3 regions of the Pseudomonas sp. MM227 genome follow, and region 2 is predicted to be linked to each of the others. Evidence: predicted binding sites of a transcription regulator. Region 2 holds the regulator's gene; each other region holds the start of a gene.
What was found. The regulator FliA, encoded in region 2, starts transcription of late flagellar genes. The targets are predictions, from matches to a motif close to CTAAAGTTTNNNNNNNNNNNGCCGNTAA.

Region 1 (7,828 bases), 1.1 Mb from region 2:
AGTTTCGTCCTGCCGATTTCCAACCCGGCCAATCTGGTGATATTCGGCAAGCACATGCCGCCGCTGCTCGATTGGCTGGCCATGTTCAGCCTGCCGTCCCTGGCGGCCATCGCCATGACCTATCTGGTTTTGCGCCTGACCCAGCGTCGCCATCTGCAGCAGCGTCTGGAACTTGTCGAACAACTGCCCCACCTGAGCGCAGGTGCTCGGCTGACCGCCTGCGGGCTGGCTGTCACGGCCGTGCTGCTGTTGACCGTATCGGCCCTGGACGAAGCGCTGGGCCTGCCGACGTTCCTCGCCTCTGTCATCACCCTCGCCGTCGTCCACCTGTACCAGAGAAGCAATCCCTGGCCGGTGTGCAAAGGCGTGGCCTGGGGCGTGCTGCCGCTGGTAGCGGGGCTGTTCGTGCTGGTGGAAGGCATTGGCCAGACCGGCGTGACCGGTCAGCTTGCCAACTGGCTGGAACAGGCCGCCAGGCACGCGCCGGCCCAGGCGCACTGGTGGGCAGGAGGCCTGGTGGCGCTGGCCTGCAACATCGGCAACAACCTGCCGGTGGGCCTGCTCAGCGGATCCATCAACGAGCTGGCGCACCTGCCGCCCACTGTCACCGGCGCGCTGGTGGTCGGCGTCGACCTGGGCCCCAACCTCTCGGTCACCGGCTCCCTGGCGACCTTGCTGTGGTTGATCGCGGTGCGCCGCGAAGGGGTCGAAATCAGCGCCTGGACGTTCCTCAAGCTTGGCGCCGTGGTCATGCCGCCGGCCCTGATCGCCGCCCTGTGGCTGCTTTGAGGCCGCAGGCGCATTCGCGTCTCAGAACTTCACGGTTGCCGTCAGACGCGCCGTGCGCAACGCGCCCTCTTCCACCTGCAGTGTGCTGCTGCCGGTGGTGGCTGGGTAATACTGCTTGTTGAACAGGTTGTCGATGTTCAGCTGCAGGCGCGTTTCGTAACCCTGGGTGGGCAGGTCCCAGCGCACGAAAGCGTCGGCCAGGGTGTAGCTGTCCATCCAGAAGCTGTTGGCGCTGTCGCCCGGCCGCTCGCCCACGTAGCGCGCGCCGGCGCCCAAATGCCACTGACCGGTCTGCGCGGGCATGGCCAGGTGATGGGTCAGGTACAGGCTGGCCGTGTGCATCGGCGCGTTGGGCAGCCGATTGCCCTCCTGCTCGGGCGCTTCGGCGTTCTTCAGCACTTCGGTGTGGCTGTAGGCATAAGTGCCGATCACACTCCAGTTCTCGGCTATCCGACCGGTGACATCCAGCTCGACACCGCGCGAGCGCGCCTTGCCGACCGCCTCGTCGAGGCTGTCGCCATTGCTCTGCAGCACGCTGTTGACCAGGTTCTTCTTCTCGATGTCATACACCGCCAGGTTCACGTTCAGCGCAGCGGTTGGCGTGTACTTGACCCCGGCTTCGTAGCTGCGACCCTCGGTGGGCTTGAAGCTGTTGCCCGCATCGTCGGCATCGTTGGGCACGAACGAGCGGCTGTAGTTGGCATACAGCGCCACCGTTTCGCTGGGCTGGTAGACGATCCCGCCGAACGGAATGAACTCGTCGCCGTTGGAATCGGCACCGGGCGCATACGAGCGGCCCAGGCCCTGATCGCTGTATTGGTCCCAATGCGCCTGCCGCCCACCGAACACCAGGATCCAGCGATCGTTCAGGTGCCAGTTATCCTTGAAGTACAGGGATGTGGTGACCAGGTTGTTCTCGGCATTGCTCTGCGCCGCGCTGACCGTGACCGGCTCGGCCAGACGGCCATAGACCGGGTTGCGGATGTCGATATTGCCGGCGGCGGTATTGGCGTTGCGGTAGGTCTTGCCGCGGTATTTGTCCAGCGACTCGTTGTCCAGGCCCACCACGATTTCATGCCGCTGGCCGAACAGCTGCTGGTCGCCGATCAGGTCCAGCGCGGTGTAGCGGCTTTCGTAATCGTAGTGACCGCCATTGGCGATGCGCCGAAGCGTGTTGCCGGTGAGCGTGTTGGGTTGAGCGATGGCCAGGCTGTAGCGATCCTGGGTCCAACCGTAGGTCAGGCGACTGCGCCAGGCGTCCCCCAGCTGGTATTCGAACTTCGCTGTGGTGCTCTGGCTGATGCCCACGGTCTTGGCCCAGCGCTCGTCGAGGCGGTCGCGGTAGCTGATGTCGGCGGGTCGCCCAGCGACGAACACGGTGCCACGGTCGAACGGGCTGGCGTAGTCGTTGTAGGTATAGGCCAGCGAAGCACTGGCCCGCTCACCGACCCAGGCAATCGACGGAGCGATCAGGGTGTGCTCGTCGGTCCCATAGTTGCGCCAGTAATCCTCGTGGCTGCGCTCGGCCACCAGCCGGTAGGCCAGATCGGTATCGCCCAGCGGGCCGGTGGTGTCCAGCGACAGCGAACCGCCACCCTCGCTGAAGCCGGATGCGCCAAGGGTGGTGCTGCGGGTGAACTGCGGCTGCTTGCTGACAACGTTGATGACCCCGCCCGGTTCGAGCGCGCCATACATCAGCGAGGCCGGCCCTTTGAGCACTTCAACATGATCGGTGGTCGCCCCCAGGTTGCGACCGATGGCCGAGCGGATGCCGTCGCGCAGGATCGAGTTGTCGTCGTTGCTGCCAAAGCCGCGCTTGATCAGCGCATCCTTGGTGCCGCCCAGGGTGTTGGTCTGGGTGACACCGCTGACGAAGCGCATCGCGTCGTTCAAATCCTTGACCTGGTAGTCGTCCAGCGTGCGTGCCGTCACCGAATTGATGGTCTGCGCTTCATCACGGTTCTGCGTGGCGCTCTTGCTGGCGGTTTCGCCGCGCACGCGGGCGTAGCCGTCATCGCCCTCACCTTCGCCGGTAGCCTGGATGACACTGGATGGCAGCTCGGTGGCCGCCATGGCCAGGCAAGGCAGGACTGAGCACAACAGCACCCAGGAATGGGCCCGATTCAACGACTTGACCACGCGTGTAACTCCGTACTGGATAGAAGACGCGAATGCGTCCCATCTCAATTGTACGGACTATCGTGAGCGTTTGCTGAATCGGTTGTACGATTTTTTACTACTTCGCAGACGAATTCAGAGACGGAAGCGACCCACCAGATCGTTGAACGAGATGGCCAGGCGCGACAGATCTTGGGTCGATGCGCTGGTCTGGTGAGCGCCTGCGGCCGTCTGCGTCGATAGATCCTGGATGTTGATCAGATTCCGGTCGACCTCACGGGCCACGTGGGCCTGCTCTTCACAGGCGCTGGCGATGACCAGGTTGCGGTCGTTGATCTGTGCGATCCCGGTGGCGATGGATTGCAGCGCATCGCCGGTGGCCTTGGCCAATACCTGAGTGTCCCCCACCAGCCCCTGGCTCTTGCCCATGGCAGCGACTGCCTGGTCTGCCCGCGAACGCACTGCACCGATCATGCTTTCGATCTCGCCCGTGGACGACTGGGTACGTGCCGCCAGTGCCCTGACCTCATCGGCAACCACCGCGAACCCACGCCCCTGTTCGCCGGCGCGGGCCGCTTCGATGGCCGCGTTGAGGGCCAACAGATTGGTCTGTTCGGCGATACCGCGAATCACGTCAAGCACCTTGCCGATATCGCGCACCTGAACCGCCAGGTCTTCCACGATGGTGGTCGAGGACTGGATTTCGACGGTGGCATTGTTCACCGCTTCTACAGCATTGCGCGCCTGCGTCAGGCCATCGGTGGCCTGGCTGCTGGCGGTCTTCGAGGCTTCCGAGGTGGAAATGGCGTTGCGCGCGACCTCTTCCACGGCCGACGTCATCTCGGTGACGGCCGTGGCCGCCTGTTGAATCTCGTCGTTCTGACGCAGTAGCCCACGGCTGCCGTCTTCAGTGACCGCGTTCAACTCTTCGGCTGCCGACGCGAGCTGGTTCGAGGCGTCGGCAATCTGGTGAATGGTCGCCTTCAGACCTTCCTGCATTTCGCCGAGTGCGGCGAGCAGCTGTCCGGTTTCGTCACGGGCCGAGCTGCCGATGCTGTGGGTCAGATCACCCTTGGCAATCAATTTCGCGCTGGCCACCGCGGTAGCGATGGGCCTGCTGATCAGGCGGCTCATGAACAGCCCCAGTGCCAGTGCTGCCAGAAAGGCCAGCGCGATGCCGATGTAGAGCACGGTGATCGCCGCCCGCTCCTGCTCGTCGGCATCACGCGCGCCTTCCTGGATCTGCCGGTTGTTCGACTCGACCATCACGGTCAGCTCGTCCATGACGGTGCGATAGGCCGGCTGGATCTCGCCCGACATGAGCGAGCGCGCAGCCGAAACGTCACCGGCGTCCAGCACCGACAGCACTTTCTGCAGCTGCGCCTGATACAGCGGCCAGTCACGCTCCATCTTGTCGCCGGCGGCACGCTCGTCGTCGGCCAGTGGCGTCTTGCGGTACGCCGCAAAAGCCTTCTCGCTGTCAGCCAGGTTGGTGTTCATGCTCTGGCGAATCGAGTCCTTGACGGCCTGCGAATCGTTTTCCGCATGGGCGGCTATCAGGGCGTACAGGTCCTTGAGCTGGGCGATGGCCTTGCTCTTGGCTTCGGCCGTCTTGGCAACCGACACCAGGTTGTTCGAGAACACCCCTTTGAGGCTGTCCGACAGCTGACTGACGCCGCGGCTACCCAGCATGCCGACGCCGAGGGTAATGAACGCACACAACCCGAAGGCCGCAATCAGTTTGGAAGATAACTTTGCATCGCGAAGCCACGTCATACAGGTATCCTGTCAGGTCCACCAAAAAAAGCCCCGGGTTCGGCACTTTCCTTAGCGTCGTGGGCGGTATGAACCCGCTATCGGCATCGCCGCAGGAAGCTTGAATAGTGTTCGCAGGCCGTGTGGCCACTTGGGCCTACCTTCTGTCGTGGCGACCAAATGCACCTGCCATACGATCAGCGGTATGAACGCTTATGAGATGATGGCTGTCTGACATCACTCTATCCGCAAGACCTTGCGATGCCACCCATGAACGACCTCAACCGCCGTAATCCATGCCGCTTGCCGATGCTTCTATCGCTGACGCTGCTCACGATCGTGGGGCTCTCCATCCTGTGGGAGTTCCACCTCGAAGCCTATGTGATGCACTGGCTGAACCTGCCCTACGACGGTGACTTCGAAGATGCCGAACGCTGGCGTTTCGTGCTGACATCTTCGGGGTTCTCGATGATTTCGCTGATCGTGCCGACCATCGTGCTCAAGCGCATGGTCACCAGTACTCAACTCAGCTACCGGCGTCTGCAGCGGATCCAGTTTCAAACCGAAACCCTGGCCAAGTACGACTCCCTCAGCGCCTTGATCAACCGTCGCGGCTTCATGGACCTGCTGTGCGAACGGCTTGCACAGCACCGTTGCGTATCGATCATGCTGATCGACCTGGACCACTTCAAAGCCATAAACGACCAGCATGGCCACTCTGGCGGAGACAGCGTGCTGGTCGAGGTGGCCGACCGGCTCAAGCACATCGCACGCTTGCACGGTGGCACCGCCGCCCGACTGGGTGGGGATGAATTCTGCCTGCTGTTTCTGGACTACAGGGATGCGCGCGAGTTGAGCGACATTGCCGCAACCACCATCCAGCGGGTCAGCGAGGCCTTTGTCGAACCCTCCACCCCCGTGCGGCTGGGCGCGACCATTGGCATATCGCGTTCCTGGATCGATGCCACCGAGGCGTCCGCACTGCTGCACTGCGCCGATACGGCGATGTACCGGGGAAAGAACGCTGGCCGCTCCATGTTCAATTTCTACGACAATGAATACGAGCGGCAGCTGCGGGCCCAAGCCGACCTCGACCAAGCCCTCAGGCACGCGGTGGAGCGCGAGGAAATCGTGCCGTTCTTCCAACCCATCGTCACCCTTCCGTCGCAGACGATCGTAGGCTTCGAGGTGCTCGCACGCTGGGCCCGGCCCGACGGCAGCACCGGCATGCCTACCGACTTCATCCCGATACTGGAGCGCCTTGGCCTGATTCCGGCCATGACCCGCTCACTGGTCAAGCAGGCCTGCAGGGCGGCCAGCTTCTGGGACGACACACTGCACCTGTCGCTCAATGTCAGCGCCACCATGATCACCGACGAGCTGTTCCCCGATCGCCTGGCCGAGCAACTCAGGCATGAACGCTTCCCCTACGAGCGCTTCGAAGTGGAGATCACGGAAGAAGCGCTGGTGGGCAACCTCGACGCCGCCCAGCGGAACCTGAGCAAGCTGCACGCCTACGGCATCAGCGTGGCGCTGGACGACTTCGGCATCGGCTATTCGGGCCTGTACCATCTGACGCGGCTGTCCATCGACAAGATCAAGATAGACCGGTCCTTCTTCGAGGCCGGCAGCATTGACCACCTGCCCATGGTGGAAGCCATCCTGGGGATGGCACGCAGCCTGAAAATGAAGGTCACGGCCGAAGGCATCGAGGACTTCCACCTGCCCTACCTGCCGAAATGGCTGGCGGAAAATGGTTGCCACTATGCCCAGGGCTATCTATATGGCCGCCCACAGGCAGGGAGCACCATCGCCGCCGCCGTCCATGCCCCGTTGACGGTCTGCGCCGCAGCTCAGAACTGAACCCGACGCCCGGTCACCGGGTAGCTCGGGTCGGTGTAGCCAGGCGTCGAGCTATGGCCCGCCACCACCAGGGCGTCGATGAACGCCTCGTCCTCTGCGGTGAACCGGTACTGCAACGCCGGCACATAGTCGCGCCATTGCTGTTCGGTGCGAGGCCCGGCGATGGCCGAGCTGATCAATTGGTTGTTGAGCACCCAGGCCAGCGCGAACTGCCCCGAGGTGATGCCGCGGGCCTGGGCGTGATCCTTGATGCGTTGCGCCAGGTTCAGCGACTCTGGGCGCCACTCGGTCTGCTGCAGGCGCGGGTCGCTGCGCCCCGCCCGCGTGTCGACACCCGGTTCGGCACCGGGGTCGTATTTGGCGGTCAGCACGCCTCGCGCCAGCGGGCTGTAGGACACCACGCCGATGCCATAATGCTCGGCTGCCGGCAGATGCTCGGCTTCGATCTGCCGATTGGCCAGGTTGTACAGTGGCTGGCTCACGGTCGGCCGCTCGACCCCCAGCAGGTCTGCCACCCGGCAGAATTCGGCAAGCTTCCAACTGCTGTGGTTCGACAGCCCGTAGCCGCGGATCTTGCCGGCGCGAATCAGATCGGCCAAGGCGCGCACGGTCTCTTCCACCGGCGTGAAAGGGTCTTCACGGTGCACGTAGTACAGGTCGAGGTAATCGGTCTGCAAGCGGCGCAGACTGCCTTCCACCGACTCGATCACGCTGTGGCGCGAAGCCCCGCGCCCATTCGGCCCTTGCACACCGGGGTTGGGGTTGACGAACTTGCTCGACAGCACCCAGCGCGAGCGCTGGCCGGCGATCAGCTTGCCCACCGCGATTTCCGAAGCGCCGTCGTTGTAGTTGTTCGCCGTGTCGATGGCATTGATGCCCTGCTCCAAGGCATCGTCGACGATACGCTTGGCGGTGGCGTCGTCGGTCTGGCCGCCGAACATCATCGTACCCAGGGTGATTTCGGAAACCTGCAGGCCATGGCGGCCCAGGCGGCGGTATCTGACGTCGCTCATCGGAAAGTCCTCTTTTAGCAAAACAGCCGGCCATGCAAGGCCCTGTTCTTCGATGCTGGCGTATCCGATCCCATCCAGCAACATGATGGCCTATAGCCTCTATCGGAAAAGACTATTTAAGCTACGCGGGCCATGGCCGATAGACTGATCACACTCAAATGAAACAACGCTCATCCCGTGGCCAGGACGCCTACACCAAGATAGAGCCCTCGGAGCACCGCATGCCCACCACCCACATTACGGAAATGCAGGAAGACGTCCATGACGCGGCACGTCAGTTGGAAATGATC
Region 2 (7,828 bases):
GGCTGCGCGAATTGGCGCGAGCGGAGTAGGCAATGGCCGAAAGCGAAAGCGGTGCGGACAAGACAGAAGACCCCACGGACAAGCGCAAGAAGGATTCGCGCGAGAAGGGCGAGATCGCCCGTTCCAAGGAGCTCAACACGCTGGCAGTGATGGTCGCCGGGTGCGGCGCGCTGCTGGCGTTCGGCGGCCATCTGGCGCAAAGCCTGCTGGAACTGATGCGCAGCAACTTCACCTTGAGCCGCGAGGTGTTGCTCGATGAGCGCTACATGGGCATTTTTCTGCTGCAGTCGGGCAAGGTGGCGATTCTGGCGACCCAGCCGATTCTGGTGACCTTGCTGCTGGCGGCGCTGATCGGCCCGGTCGCGCTGGGCGGCTGGTTGTTCGCCGCCAGCTCCATGGCTCCCAAGTTCAGCCGCATGAACCCGGCCGCCGGCCTCAAGCGCATGTTCTCCATGCATGCATTGACCGAATTGCTGAAGGCGCTGGCCAAGTTCGCCATCACCCTGATCGTTGCCATGATGGTGCTGGCCAAAGACCGTACCGACCTGCTTGCGATTGCCAACGAGCCGCTGGAAATGGCGATCATCCACAGCGTGCAGCTGGTCGGCTGGAGCGCCTTGTGGATGTCCTGTGGGCTGGCGTTGATTGCCGCCGTGGACGTGCCGTTCCAGCTCTACAGCAGCAAACAGAAGCTGATGATGACCAAACAGGAGGTCAAGGACGAGCACAAGGACTCCGAAGGCCGGCCCGAGGTAAAGGGGCGGGTACGCCAGTTGCAGCGCGAAATGTCGCAGCGCCGGATGATGACGGCGATTCCCGAAGCGGACGTGATCATCACCAACCCGACTCACTACGCGGTGGCGTTGAAATACGATCCGGAGAAGGGCAATGCGCCGGTATTGCTGGCCAAGGGCTCGGACTTCATTGCCTTGAAGATTCGCGAGATCGGCAACGAGCATCGCATCCAGGTGCTGGAGTCACCGGCCCTGGCGCGTTCGATCTTCTATTCCACCGAGATCGAACAGCAGATTCCTGCGGGGTTGTACCTGGCGGTGGCGCAGGTGCTTGCCTATGTCTACCAGATCCGCCAGTACCAGGCCGGGCGAGGCAAGCGTCCCGACCCGTTGCAGGACCTGCCGATCCCGCCGGATCTACAGCGGGACAGTTAGACCGCGTCGCGCCCACTGTGGGAGCGGGCTCTGCCCGCGAAGGCCGCGCCCCCGATAGATCGATTTCACTCCATCTCGGCAGCCCCTCGATAATCTTTAACCCCCCTCCGACAAAAGTTGGACCCCTTCTTGCACTACCCCTTGGCAAGACGCCTGGCGCGTCAAAAGTTCGCTTGGGGAAGTGGGGAATGTCGGTGGATCGCTCTCAATTAATCAACACCGCTCGCAGCAACATCGTCGGCCTTGGCCGCGGCAACCTTGGCGTGCCGCTGCTGTTGCTGGTGATGCTGGCGATGATGATGCTGCCGATCCCGGCACTGCTGCTGGACGTGTTCTTCACCTTCAACATCGCCTTGTCCATCGTCGTGCTGCTGGTGTGCGTGTACGCGCTGCGTCCGCTGGACTTCGCCGTGTTCCCGACCATCCTGCTGGTGGCCACGCTGCTGCGCCTTGCGCTCAACGTGGCGTCGACGCGGGTGATCATGCTGCACGGCCAGGAAGGCCATGCCGCCGCAGGTAAAGTGGTCCAGGCATTCGGTGAGGTGGTGATCGGCGGTAACTACATCGTCGGTATCGTGGTGTTCGCCATCCTCATGATCATCAACTTCGTGGTGGTCACCAAGGGCGCCGGGCGCATCTCCGAAGTGAGCGCGCGGTTCACCCTGGATGCCATGCCCGGCAAGCAGATGGCCATCGACGCCGACCTCAACGCCGGCCTCATCGATCAGAACCAGGCCAAGGCGCGTCGTACCGAAGTGGCCGCCGAAGCCGAGTTCTACGGCTCGATGGACGGTGCCAGCAAATTCGTCCGTGGCGACGCCATCGCCGGTCTGCTGATCCTGTTCATCAACCTGATCGGCGGCATGCTGGTGGGCATGCTGCAACACAACATGCCATTCGCCGAGGCAGGCAAGGTGTACGCCCTGTTGACCATCGGTGACGGCCTGGTCGCTCAGTTGCCATCGCTGTTGCTGTCCACCGCGGCAGCCATCATGGTGACCCGTGCTTCGGGCTCCGAGGAGATGGGCAAGCAGATCCAGCGGCAGATGTTCGCTTCGCCCAAGGCACTGGCCGTCTCCGGCGCGCTGATGGTGATCATGGGCATGGTGCCCGGAATGCCGCACATGGCCTTTATCACCCTGGGTGCCATCGCCGGTGGTGGTGCCTACCTTTTGTGGAAAAAGCAGAACGACGTCAAGGTCCAGGCCCAGGCCGAAGTGCAGCGCCAACAAGAGCTGCTGCCTTCACCGACGCGCACCCAGGAAACCAAGGAACTGGGCTGGGATGACGTGACGCCCATCGACATGATCGGCCTGGAAGTTGGCTACCGTTTGATCCCGCTGGTGGACCGCAATCAAGGCGGCCAATTGCTGGCGCGGATCAAGGGCGTACGCAAGAAGCTGTCCCAGGACCTGGGCTTCCTGATGCCTACCGTGCATATTCGCGACAACCTCGACCTGGCGCCCAGCGCCTATCGTTTGACGCTCATGGGGGTGATCCTCGCCGAAGCCGAGATTTACCCGGATCGCGAGCTGGCAATCAACCCCGGGCAGGTGTTCGGCTCGTTGAACGGCATCACCGCCAAGGATCCGGCGTTTGGTCTGGACGCGGTCTGGATCGACGTCAACCTGCGCAGCCAGGCGCAGTCGCTGGGCTACACGGTGGTCGATGCCAGTACGGTAGTGGCCACGCACTTGAACCAGATTCTGCAGAAGCATGCCCATGAGCTGATCGGCCACGAAGAAGTGCAACAATTGCTGCAAGTTCTGGCAAAAGGATCGCCCAAGCTGGCCGAAGAGCTGGTTCCGGGCATCCTTTCGCTGTCTTCGCTGCTCAAGGTCCTGCAGGCCCTGCTGGCTGAGCAGGTACCCGTACGCGACATCCGCAGCATCGCAGAAGCCATCGCCAACAACGGGCATCGGAGTCAAGATACCGCCGCGCTGGTTCAGGCCGTCAGGGTCGGTTTGTCCCGCGCAATCGTGCAAAGCATTGTAGGCATTGAGTCGGAGCTGCCTGTCATCACGCTGGAACCAAGGTTGGAACAGATATTGCTAAATAGTCTTCAGAAGGCTGGTCAGGGTCAGGAAGAAGGCGTTTTGCTGGAACCGAGCATGGCGGAAAAACTGCAGAGATCCCTGATCGATGCGGCGCAGCGGCAGGAGATGCAGGGCCAACCGGTGATACTGCTGGTAGCCGGTCCGGTCCGCGCGATGCTGTCACGTTTCGGTCGCCTGGCGATCCCCAACCTTCACGTACTGGCCTATCAGGAAATCCCTGATAACAAGCAAGTCACCATCGTTGCGACAGTAGGGCCCAACGGCTGAGGTAGTGGGTTATGCAAGTGAAGCGATTTTTCGCCGCCGACATGCGTCAGGCCATGAAATTGGTCCGCGATGAGCTGGGCGCCGACGCTGCCATCATTGGCAACCGTCGCATCGCCGGCGGCGTCGAGCTGACCGCAGCGCTGGACTACAAGCTGTCGGCCCTGGCGCCGCGCGTGCCCAACCTGGAGTTGGAAGAAGAGCTGCGCAAGACCCAATCGCGGATCGTTTCGGCCCAGGCCGAGCTGAGCACCCGTGGCGAGAGCGATGCGGCTACCAACCGCCAGCTGGTTGCCGGCCTGCCGTTGACCGCCGCCGAGCCGCTGGTCGAGCCGCGTCGCGAAGAGCCCCCGCGTGTGCAGGTGGCCCCCGCGCCACAGCCTGCCGTCGACCAACGTCTTTTCGATTCCATGCGTTCCGAACTCAACGGTTTGCGCCAACTGCTGGAAGTGCAGCTGGGCTCCCTGGCCTGGACCCAGCTGCAAGGCTGCAAGCCGGCGCAGGCGAATCTGTGGCGTCGTTTGCAGCGCATCGGCTTGTCCGGCCCGATCGCTCGCGAGCTGCTCAGCCTGACCAGCGAAATCAACGAACCTCGGCAGGCATGGCGGATGCTGCTGGCGCACTTGGCGCGTATGATCCGTACACCGGAAGTGGAACCGCTCGAAGAAGGTGGCGTGATCGCCATGGTCGGCCCGGCTGGCATGGGCAAGACCACCACTCTGGCCAAGCTGGCGGCCCGTTATGTGCTCAAGTACGGTTCCCAGAGCGTGGCGCTGGTGAGCATGGACAGCTTTCGCATCGGTGCCCAGGAACAACTCAAGACCCTGGGCCGCATTCTCAATGTATCGGTGACTCAGGTCGATCCGGGCCAGTCATTGGTACAAGCCCTGGAACCCCTGCTGCGCAAGCGCGTGGTATTGATCGACACCGCTGGCCTGCAAGCCAGCGATCCGGCCCTGCGCATGCAGCTCGAAAGCCTGGCCGGACGCGGGATCAATGCGCGCAATTACCTCGTGCTGGCTACTACCAGCCAGAAGCAGGTGCTCAGCGCGGCGTACCATAGCTACAAGCGTTGCGGTCTGGCCGGGTGCATCCTGACCAAACTGGATGAAACGGCCTGTCTCGGCGAAGTGCTGAGCCTGGCCATCAGTCAGGAACTGCCGATTGCCTATCTTACCGATGGGCCGCGCATTCCCGATGACTTGCATTTGCCGCGCCGGCACCAGTTGGTCAGCCGCGCAGTGAGCGTGCAAATGCAAGAAGAGCCCAGCGAAGAGGCCATGGCCGATATGTTCGCGGGTCTCTACCACAGCCCCGACAAGCGAGTTGGCTGAGGTGAAGAACGTTATGCAAGCACACTCTTCCTGCATCGTAGGGTTGCCAGGAAACACTCGAGCAATCGAACTGGCAGCCACTCGTGTGGCCTCGGTCTAGACAAGGTAAAGAACGAACATGGGCAGCATGCATCCCGTACAGGTGATCGCGGTGACCGGCGGCAAAGGTGGCGTCGGCAAGACTAATGTGTCAGTGAACTTGTCCCTGGCGTTGGCCGAGCTCGGCCGCCGGGTCATGTTGCTGGACGCCGACCTTGGCCTGGCCAACGTCGACGTGTTGTTGGGCCTGACCCCCAAGCGCACCCTGGCCGATGTGATCGAAGGTCGCTGCGAACTACGCGACGTGATGTTGCAGGGCCCCGGCGGCATCCGTGTCGTGCCGGCAGCCTCGGGTACCCAGAGCATGGTGCAGTTGAGCCCGGCCCAGCATGCCGGCCTGATCCAGGCCTTCAGCGATGTGGGCGACAACCTCGACGTACTGATCATCGACACCGCCGCCGGTATCGGCGAATCGGTAGTGAGCTTTGTCCGCGCCGCCCAGGAAGTCCTGCTGGTGGTATGCGACGAGCCCACCTCGATCACCGATGCCTACGCCTTGATCAAGCTGCTCAACCGCGATTACGGCATGAACCGCTTCCGGGTCCTGGCCAACATGGCGCAGAGCCCCCAGGAAGGGCGCAATCTGTTCGCCAAGTTGACCAAGGTGACCGATCGCTTCCTCGACGTTGCCCTGCAGTACGTCGGCGCCGTGCCCTACGATGAGTCGGTGCGCAAGGCCGTGCAGAAGCAGCGCGCCGTGTACGAGGCGTTCCCCCGTTCCAAATGCTCGCTGGCCTTCAAGGCGATCGCGCAGAAAGTAGACACCTGGCCTTTGCCGGCCAACCCCCGTGGCCACCTGGAGTTCTTCGTCGAACGCCTGGTCCAGCAAACCAGCGCAGGGCCCGTATCATGAGTGCCAGCGGATACCGTATGTACAGCAAGGCGTCGCGCGACTCGCAGCAGCATCAGCTGATCGAGCAATACGCGCCGCTGGTCAAGCGTATCGCCTATCACCTGCTGGCGCGTCTGCCAGCCAGCGTGCAGGTGGAAGACCTGATCCAGGCCGGCATGATCGGTCTGCTGGAGGTCTCGACCAAGTACGACTCGAGCAAGGGGGCCAGTTTCGAGACCTACGCCGGTATTCGTATCCGCGGCGCCATGCTCGACGAAGTGCGCAAGGGCGACTGGGCGCCGCGTTCGGTGCACCGCAATACCCGCATGGTCAGTGATGCCATTCGCCGAATCGAGTCGAAAACCGGTCGCGACGCTAAAGATCACGAGATCGCTGCCGAACTTAGTCTGAGTCTGGATGATTACTACGGGATCCTGAACGATACCTTGGGCAGCCGCTTGTTCAGCTTCGACGATCTGCTGCAGGACGGTGAGCACGAGGGCCTGCACGAAGACGGCGCCAGCGGTTCGCTGGAGCCCTCGCGGGATCTCGAGGACGAACGCTTTCAAGGCGCGCTGGCCGAGGCCATCGCCAACCTGCCCGAGCGCGAGAAGCTGGTCCTGTCGTTGTATTACGACGAAGAGCTGAACCTCAAGGAAATCGGCGAGGTACTGGGTGTCAGCGAGTCGCGGGTAAGCCAGTTGCACAGCCAGTGCGCGGCGCGACTTCGCGGGCGCCTGGGGGAATGGCGGGCACGCTGAAGGAACGGCAAGACCGGTGCGGGCTTTGTCGCGGGCAGAGCCCGCTCCCACAAAGGCCGAGACTGTGGGAGCGGGCTCTGCCCGCGAAGAGGCCTGCAGGCGTAGCGCGTGTAGGCGATCTGCAGCGGCAAGTGGCTCAGGCGAATTCGATTGTTATGCACGTCCAGGGGCTGGGCGTGTTCAAGACTGCTGGAGGTCTAATTGGACAAGAACATGAAAATCCTCATCGTCGACGATTTCTCGACGATGCGGCGCATCATCAAGAACCTGCTGCGTGACCTGGGCTTCACCAACACCGCCGAGGCCGATGATGGCAACACCGCCTTGCCGATGTTGCACAGCGGCAACTTCGATTTTCTCGTCACCGACTGGAACATGCCTGGCATGTCCGGCATCGACCTGCTGCGCCAGGTGCGCGCCGACGATCGCCTCAAGCACCTCCCGGTGCTGATGGTCACCGCCGAGGCCAAGCGCGAGCAGATCATCGAAGCCGCCCAGGCCGGGGTCAACGGGTATGTGGTCAAGCCTTTCACTGCGCAAGTGCTGAAAGAAAAAATCGAAAAGATTTTCGAGCGCGTCAATAGCTGAAGTCTGCAATGGGGGCGCAATGGACCACAAACAAAGCACGTTGGGGGACTTCGAGTCGACCCTGAAAAAACACGCAGTGGAGCTGGTCGACAGCCTTGAAAAAGGCCGTTTCGGCGACGCGGTGCAATTGATCCACGAACTGAACCAGACCCGCGATCGCGGCCTGTATCAGGAAGTGGGCAAGCTTACGCGCGAGCTGCACAGCGCAATCGTCAGTTTCCAGATCGATCCGAACATCCCCCAGGCCGAAGAGGTTTCGCAGATCACCGATGCGACCGAACGTCTGTCGTATGTGGTACGCCTGACCGAAAACGCGGCCAACCGCACCATGGATCTGGTCGAGCAGAGCACCCCGGTGCTCAATACGCTGAGTGCCGAAGCCAGTGCCTTGAGCGCCGACTGGCAGCGCTTCATGCGCCGCGAAGTGGCCGCCGACGAGTTCCGCGAACTGGCGCGCCGGGTCGACAGCTTCCTGACCCGCAGCGAGCAGGGCAATCGCGAAGTCGCCAGCCACCTCAACGACATCGTGCTGGCCCAGGATTATCAGGACCTCACCGGCCAGGTCATCAAGCGTGTCACCGCGCTGGTCACCGAAGTGGAGAGCAACCTGCTCAAACTGGTCCTGATGGCCAGCCAGGTCGATCGCTTCGCCGGCATCCAGCATGATCACGAACAGCTCCGCGCCGAAAAAGATCAAGAAAAACATCCCGCCAAGGGTGAAGGT
Region 3 (7,828 bases), 1.6 Mb from region 2:
ACCGGCCTGGTTGATGATCGAAATCAATGCCTGCGACGCCTTGCCGTTGGCCAGGAAATCGTCGATCACCAGCACGGTATCGCTGCTGTTCAAGTGACGCGGCGAAATGGCCACGGTGCTTTCGGTCTGCTTGGTGAACGAATACACCGAAGCCACCAGCAGGTTTTCCGTCAACGTCAGCGACTGATGCTTGCGCGCGAAGATCACCGGCACGCCCAGGCGCAGCCCGGCCATCACCGCCGGCGCGATACCCGAGGCCTCGATGGTGACGATCTTGGTGATCCCGGCATCGGCAAAGCGGCGAGCGAACTCGTCGCCGATCTGCTGCATCAAGAGCGGATCGATCTGGTGATTGAGAAAGGCATCGACCTTCAATACCTGATCGGAAAGCACGATGCCTTCTTCGCGAATCTTTTTGTGCAGAGCTTCCACGGTGGTTCCTCGATGTACCAATGTGCGCGGGCCGGCTGTGGCCCGGGCAGGGTTGAATTCAGCGTTTGAGCATGGCGCGGATATCGGCCAATGCAGTATTGCCGCGCACGGCTTTGACTTCCGTGGGCGTATCGTCGTTGCCTTCCCAGGCCAGATCGTCGGGCGGCAGCTCGTCGAGGAAGCGGCTGGGCGCGCAATCAATGATCTCACCGTACTGCTTGCGCTTGGCGGCAAAGGTGAACGCCAGGGTCTGCCGCGCGCGGGTAATGCCCACGTACGCCAGGCGGCGTTCTTCCTCGATGGTGTCGGCCTCGATACTGGAACGGTGCGGCAGGATTTCCTCTTCCATGCCCATGATGAACACGTAGGGAAACTCCAGCCCCTTGGAGGCGTGCAGAGTCATCATCTGCACGCCCTCGGCGCCGTCCTCTTCTTCCTGCTGACGTTCGAGCATGTCGCGCAGCACCAGCTTGCCGATCGCTTCCTCGACCGTCATGGCGCCGTCTTCGTCCTTCTCCAGGGTGTTCTTCAAGGCCTCGACCAGAAACCACACGTTGCTCATGCGGTAGTCGGCGGCCTTCTCGCTGGAACTGTTGGTGCGCAGCCACTGCTCGTAGTCGATGTCCATGATCATGCTGCGCAGCGTGCCGATCGGATCTTCGCCGGCGCACTGCTCGCGGACCTTGTCCATGTAGCGTTTGAAGCGACCCAGGCGATCGGTGAAGCGTGCGTCCAGATGTTCGCCCAGGCCGATCTCATCGGTGGCCGCGTACATCGAGATCTTGCGCTCGGTGGCATAGTTGCCGAGTTTCTCCAGGGTCGTCGAGCCGATTTCCCGGCGCGGCACGTTGATTACGCGAAGAAAGGCATTGTCGTCGTCCGGGTTCACGATGAGGCGGAAGTAGGCCATCAGATCCTTCACTTCCTGACGCCCGAAGAAGCTGTTGCCGCCGCTCAGGCGATACGGAATCTGGTGGTGCTGCAACTTCAGCTCGATGAGCTTGGCCTGGTAGTTGCCCCGGTAGAGGATGGCGAAGTCACTGTAGGGCCGGTCGGTGCGCAGGTGCAGGCTGAGAATTTCGACGGCCACCCGCTCGGCCTCGGCATCTTCGTTGCGGCAGCGGATCACGCGGATTTCATCGCCGTGACCCATTTCGCTCCACAACTGCTTCTCGAACGCGTGGGGGTTGTTCGAGATGAGCACGTTGGCGCAGCGCAGGATGCGGCTGGTGGAGCGATAGTTCTGCTCCAGCATGACCACCTTCAGCGACGGGTAATCGTCCTTGAGCAGCATCAGGTTTTCCGGGCGCGCGCCACGCCAGGCGTAGATCGACTGATCGTCGTCGCCGACCACGGTGAACTGGTTGCGCGTGCCGATCAACAGCTTCACCAGCAGGTACTGGCTGGCGTTGGTGTCCTGATATTCGTCCACCAGCAGGTAGCGGACCTTGTTCTGCCATTTTTCGAGAACGTCGGGGTGGTCCTGGAACAGCTTGACCGGCAGCAGGATGAGGTCGTCGAAGTCCACCGCGTTGAACGCGCGCAGCGTACGCTGGTAGTGGCTGTAGACGATGGCGGCGGTCTGCTCCTTGGGGTTGCGTGCCTGCTCCAGCGCCTGGGGCGGCAGGACCAGGTCGTTCTTCCAGGCGCCGATCATGTTCTTGATCTCGTCGACGCCGTCTTCGCCCGAGTACTCCTTCTGCATGATGTCGGTCATCAGCGCTTTCACGTCGGCTTCGTCGAAGATCGAGAAGCCTGGCTTGAAGCCCAGCCGCGCGTGTTCCTTGCGGATGACGTTGAGACCCAGGTTGTGAAAGGTCGACACGGTCAGGCCGCGGCCCTCGCCGCCGCGCAGCAGGCTGCCGACGCGCTCTTTCATCTCGCGCGCCGCCTTGTTGGTGAAGGTCATGGCGACGATGTACTGGGCACGAATACCGCAGTTCTGGATCAGATGGGCGATCTTGCGGGTGATCACGCTGGTCTTGCCGGAGCCTGCACCGGCGAGCACCAAAAGAGGGCCGCCGACGTAGTTCACGGCTTCTTGCTGCCGGGGGTTGAGTCGGGACATGACGGGAGTCACTGACGAAATGGCCGCGCATTTTAGCACCGCTGGTTCAACTGTGCCGCGACCGCAGATCCATTAAAATTTGCCGGTTTGCCGACTTTGCAGCAGGATGTGGTTACACGTTGACACGTACTGTGGATTGGGTCTGCCCCGAGCTGCTGGCGAGGCCGTTTTTAAGCGCTATCGAATGACTGTGAAACTGTCCCAAGGAGCTCGTTTGTCTACGCCTGTCGAACCCGCGCGGCTGTTGCTGCTGGCCCAGGATCGCACCTGGGCCACGTCGCTGCGTGAGTGTCTGGCGACCCTTGGCAATGTGGCCACATTGATCGAGGCGTCCGCCTGGGATCCTGTGGCCGCGCACTTCGACAACCAGCCCGGCACCTTGCTGCTGACCACCACCGCGCTGCTGCCGGCGCCCGGCCGTTGCGCGCTGCCGATCGTGCTGCTGCTGACCCAGGAGCCGGACGAGCCGCCGCCGGGTGCCAGCGACTGGCTGGTGCTGGACGAACTCACCAGCGACACGCTGCGCCGCTGCTTGCGCCATGTGCGCGAGCGTGGCGTGCTGCAGGACACCCTGCAGCGCCTGGCCGAGCAGGACCCGCTGACCGGCATCGCCAACCGCCCCGGTTTCCAGACACTGCTTGCCGCGCGCCTGGCCGAGCAGGAGGGCCGTGGCGTAGCCTTGGGCCACCTGGACATGGACAACTTCCGCCATGCCAACGATGCGCTCGGGCACCAGGCCGGCGACCGGCTGATCCTGCAGGTGGTGGCGCGCCTGAAGAAGCAGCTCGAGGCGGGCGATCAGGTCGCTCGCCTGGGCAGCGACGAGTTCGCCTTGTTGCTCGACACCCGGCGCGATCCATCGCGCGCCGAACGCCTGGCCGCCAACATCATCGAGGCCATGGCCGAGCCGTATTACGTGGACGGCGAGAGCCTGCTGATCGGCTGCAGCCTGGGCATCGCCCATGCCCGCGCCGGTGCGGGCGCCGATCCGCTGATGTGGCATGCGCACATCGCCATGCAGCAGGCCAAGAGCACCCAAGGCTGCAGCTATCATCTGTTCAACGAACGCATCAACCGTCACGCGCGCAGCCTGGCGGACCTGGAAAGCGAGCTGCGCCGCGCCCTGCGGCGTGACGAGCTGGAGCTGCACTACCAGCCGCGGCTGGACCTGAGCGGCAATACCATCGTCGGTCTCGAGGCCCTGGTGCGCTGGCGCCACCGCGAGCGTGGCGTGCTTGCCCCCGGCGAATTCGTGCCCCTGGCCGAGCAGAGTGGGCTGATCGTACCGATGGGTTACTGGGTGATTGCCCGCGCCCTGCGCGACATGCAGACCTTGCGCGATGGTGGCTTCGAACCATTGCACATGGCAATCAACCTGTCGTTCCGGCAGTTCCAGGACAGCCAGCTGCTCAGCACTCTGGGGCGCTTGATCGCCGAGCGCGGCATCGACGCCGGCTGGCTGGAATTCGAACTCACCGAAACCGCCGTGATGCGCCGCAACGACCTGGTGAAGCGGACCATGGACGCCTTGGGCTGCCTGGGCGTGCGTTTCTCCCTCGACGATTTCGGCACCGGCTTCTCCTCGTTCGTCCACCTGAGCAGCCTGCCGATCGCCTTGCTCAAGATCGACAAGAGCTTCGTCAGTGGCATGGAACAGCGTCCGGAAAACAGCAAGTTGGTCCACGCCATGATCAACCTGGCGCACAACCTCGACCTCAAGGTCGTCGCCGAGGGCGTCGAAACCCCCGAGCAGCTGGCGTTGCTGCGCGATTTCGGCTGCGATCAGGTGCAGGGCTACCTGATCAGCCGGCCCCTGCCATTGGAGCAGCTGCAGGCATTCCTGCGATTCGGCCAGGCCCAGGCCATCAGGTCGCCAGCGCCGTAGGCCCGGCCAGGCGGCGCAGTCGGCGCATGCGCCACTCGAACGCCCAGGTCAAGGTGCAGGCCGAGCACAGCAGGCCCAGCGCCAACCCCCACCACACGCCCACCGCACCCAGCTGGAAGTGGAACGCCAGGCTCCAGGCCGCTGGCGCACCGATTGCCCAATAGCAGAAAAGCCCCACCAGAAACGTGGTCTTGGCGTCCTTGAGGCCGCGAATGGCGCCCATGGCAATGGTCTGGATGCCGTCGAACATCTCGAACCAGGCCGCCACCGCCAACAGGCTGATGGCCAGCTCGATGACACCGTGGAAGGCCGGATCGGCGCGGTCCAGAAAGACGCCCACCAAAGGGCCCGGTGCGAGCCAGAACAGCAGGGCGAAGCCGAGCATTACCACCGCACCGAAACCGATGCCGACCCGCCCGGCCAGGCGCGCAGCCAGCAAGTGCCCGGCGCCGTAGTGCTGGCCGATGCGCATGGTCACCGCGTAGGACATGCCGGCAGGCACCATGAAAGCCACCGAGATGATCTGCAGGGCAATCTGGTGCGCCGCCAGAGGCGTGCTGCCCATGGTGCCGATGCACAGCGCGGCGAAGGCGAACAGGCCGACTTCCACGGCGTAGGTGCCACCGATCGGCAGCCCCAATCGCCACAACTCGCGCAAGGCCGGCAGGTTCGGCCGGACCAGACCCTTGAGCAGCGGGTAGGGCGTGTAGGCACGGTGATAGCGGATGTACAGCGCCAGCGCGATGGCCATCAGGTTGCTGACGATCGCGGTGACCATGCCGATGCCCACCAGGCCCAATTTGGGCAAGCCGAACAGGCCCTCGATGAACGCATGGTTGAGCAGGTAGTTGGCTACCGTGGCAATGATGCTGATGACCATCACCGGCGTCGCCCGACCCAGCGCGGCGGTGAAGCCGCGCAGCGCCATGAAGCTCAGGAAGCCTGGCAGCGCGAACGGCAGCAGCAAGAGGAACTGGGTGGCGAAAGCGACGTTGGCCGGAGTCTGCCCGAGCATGGCCAGGACCGGCCCCAGGTTCCACAGCAGTACCGCCGCCACCGCCGCCATGCCCCATGCCAGCCACAACCCGGCCTGGGTCAGGCGCGCCACGCCTTGCTGGTCGTTGGCACCCTTGCGGATCGACACCAGGGTGCCGACTGCAGCGATCACGCCGATGCAGAAAATCGAGACGAAGGAATAGCTGGCCGCCCCCAGGCCGCCGCCAGCCAGCGCCTCGGGGCTCAGGCGGGCCATCATCAGGGTGTCGGTCAGGACCATCAGCATGTGTGCCAGCTGCGAGGCGATCAGCGGCCCCGCCAGCCGAAGCAGGGCCTGAAGTTCGATACGTACGGTGGGCTGCATGATGAATCCGGCTCGGTCGGCTCAGGGGTGGGACGCAGGATTCTCAGCCTTGTGGCAGCGCAACGCAAATGTGATGTGTAACGTTCATGTCGCAGTGCTGCGCTCAAGTATTCGTTTGGATCGCCGATGTAGCAGTACCAATAAAATCAAGGATGGCAGGTGCAAGAAAGGTCTGGACCATCCCTGGCACTGCCTGCCACGTACACGTTTCCCAGGAGCTTCACATGTCTCAACCTCGCGCTCGTATCGCCACGCAACTGGGCATTGCCCTGGCCGTGATCCTCGCGATCGTCATCACCGGCAGCACCGCCTTCGCCCTGCGTTCGCTGGACATCGCCAACCTGGCCATCCGCGAACAGCACATGGCCAGCGAGGCGCGGCTGCTGGCCGACCAGCTCAGCACCTTCCACAGCACCCTGCGCGACAGCACCCAGCGTTTGAGCGGGCTGTTCGAGAAGCGCTTCGCCGGCGGCCTGAGCGTGGACGCCAACAGCCCGGTCACCGTGGCCAACCAGCAGACACCGAGCCTGCGCCTGGGCAGCCAGACCTTGAACAACGACTTCAAGGAAGTCGATGATTTCAAGCAGCTGACAGCGGGTGTCGCTACGGTGTTCGTGCGCAGCGGCGCCGAGTTCGTGCGCATCAGTACTTCCCTGACCAAGCAGGATGGCAGCCGCGCGATCGGTACCGCGCTCGACCATGCCCATCCCGCCTACCAGCGTTTGCTCGACGGCCAGAATTACGTCGGCCGTGCGGTGTTGTTCGAACGTTCCTACATGACCCAGTACACACCGGTGCGCGACGGCTCGGGCCAAGTGATTGCGGTATTGTTCGTCGGCTTCGACTACACCGACGCGCAGAACACCCAGTTCGCCAACCTGCAGCGCTTCCGCATCGGCCAGACCGGCTCGCTGGCCTTGCTCGACGAGCAGAATCGCTGGCTGGTAGCGCCAGCCAACGTCAATGACCCGGACGCCGCCGCCAAGGCATTGGCCGACCTGGCCCTGCTGGATGGCAAGGGCCGGCTGTGGAACGACGGCAAGCAGGACATCTTCTCCGAAGCGGTGACATTCCCGGGCGGGCCCTGGAGCGTCGTGGCGAGCATGCCCAAGGCGGAAATCAATGCCGTGACCTGGAGCGTGGGGACGCAACTGGCGATCGGCAGCCTGCTGGCCATGCTGATCGCCGTGGGCGCAGCCATCTGGCTGCTGCGCAGCAAGCTGCGGCCTCTGGGCGAACTGGTGCGCCAGGCCGAAGCCCTGGGCGCGGGTGACCTCGATGCACGGCTGAAGGTGTCCAGCCATGACGAAATAGGCCAGCTGGCCAGCAGCTTCAACCACATGGGCGAAGCCTTGTCGAACATGGTCGTGCACATCCGCAATGCCGCCCATGAAGTCAGTGGCCGCGCGCAAACGTTGTCGAGCCTGTCGGCGGGCGCCTACGAGGGCATGGAACACCAGTCCGGCGAGATTTCCAGCATGGCCGGCGCAGTCGAGGAATTCAGTGCGACGTCCCTGGATATCGCCGACAACATGGGCCACACCCAGCGGATGGCCCAGGACAACGCCCAGCAGACCCGCATCGGTCGAACCTCCATGGATGAGGCGTCCAATTCTCTCGAGCAGATCGCCGGCGCGCTGAACAGCACCGCAGGGGTGATCAACACGTTGGGCCAGCGCTCGCAGGAAATCGGCGGCATCGTCGGCGTGATCACCTCGATTGCCGAGCAGACCAACCTGCTGGCCCTCAACGCCGCCATCGAAGCGGCCCGTGCCGGCGAGCAGGGTCGGGGCTTTGCCGTGGTCGCCGACGAAGTGCGCAGCCTGGCCTCGCGCACCCGTCAGGCCACCGATGAAATCTCCGGCATGATCAGCAGCATCCAGAAGGAAACCGCCAACGCCATCAGCACCATGGACCAAGGCAACGTGTTGATGCGCGAAGGCCTGACGCGCAACGCAAAGGTCGCCCAGGCGTTGGCGCAGATCGACGAGCAGAGCCGTTCGGCCGGGAATCAGTTCGATGCCATCAGCACCGCCACCCAGGAGCAGAGCAGCACGGCCACCATGCTCAGCAGCAACCTGCA

Region 1: a site for FliA is predicted at 4,761-4,788, ahead of ONG87_RS08250 (methyl-accepting chemotaxis protein). Genes of this name have one in related genera too.
Region 3: a site for FliA is predicted at 5,848-5,875, ahead of ONG87_RS20490 (methyl-accepting chemotaxis protein). Genes of this name have one in related genera too.

What each region holds. Positions count from the first base shown of each region.
Region 1 is NZ_OX352319.1:1,794,598-1,802,425, reverse strand. Features, by position in the region: gene ONG87_RS08260 (arsenic transporter) at 1-789, shown strand, start outside; gene ONG87_RS08255 (TonB-dependent siderophore receptor) at 811-2,862, opposite strand; gene ONG87_RS08250 (methyl-accepting chemotaxis protein) at 3,043-4,683, opposite strand; gene ONG87_RS08245 (bifunctional diguanylate cyclase/phosphodiesterase) at 4,933-6,525, shown strand; gene ONG87_RS08240 (aldo/keto reductase) at 6,516-7,538, opposite strand; gene ONG87_RS08235 (hypothetical protein) at 7,760-7,828, shown strand, end outside.
Region 2 is NZ_OX352319.1:2,925,310-2,933,137, reverse strand. Features, by position in the region: gene fliR (flagellar biosynthetic protein FliR) at 1-29, shown strand, start outside; gene flhB (flagellar biosynthesis protein FlhB) at 33-1,169, shown strand; gene flhA (flagellar biosynthesis protein FlhA) at 1,364-3,493, shown strand; gene flhF (flagellar biosynthesis protein FlhF) at 3,505-4,824, shown strand; gene fleN (flagellar synthesis regulator FleN) at 4,943-5,776, shown strand; gene fliA (RNA polymerase sigma factor FliA) at 5,770-6,516, shown strand; gene ONG87_RS13215 (chemotaxis response regulator CheY) at 6,730-7,104, shown strand; gene ONG87_RS13210 (protein phosphatase CheZ) at 7,124-7,828, shown strand, end outside.
Region 3 is NZ_OX352319.1:4,491,518-4,499,345, reverse strand. Features, by position in the region: gene ONG87_RS20510 (xanthine phosphoribosyltransferase) at 1-432, opposite strand, end outside; gene rep (DNA helicase Rep) at 491-2,500, opposite strand; gene ONG87_RS20500 (bifunctional diguanylate cyclase/phosphodiesterase) at 2,715-4,385, shown strand; gene ONG87_RS20495 (NorM family multidrug efflux MATE transporter) at 4,366-5,745, opposite strand; gene ONG87_RS20490 (methyl-accepting chemotaxis protein) at 5,970-7,828, shown strand, end outside.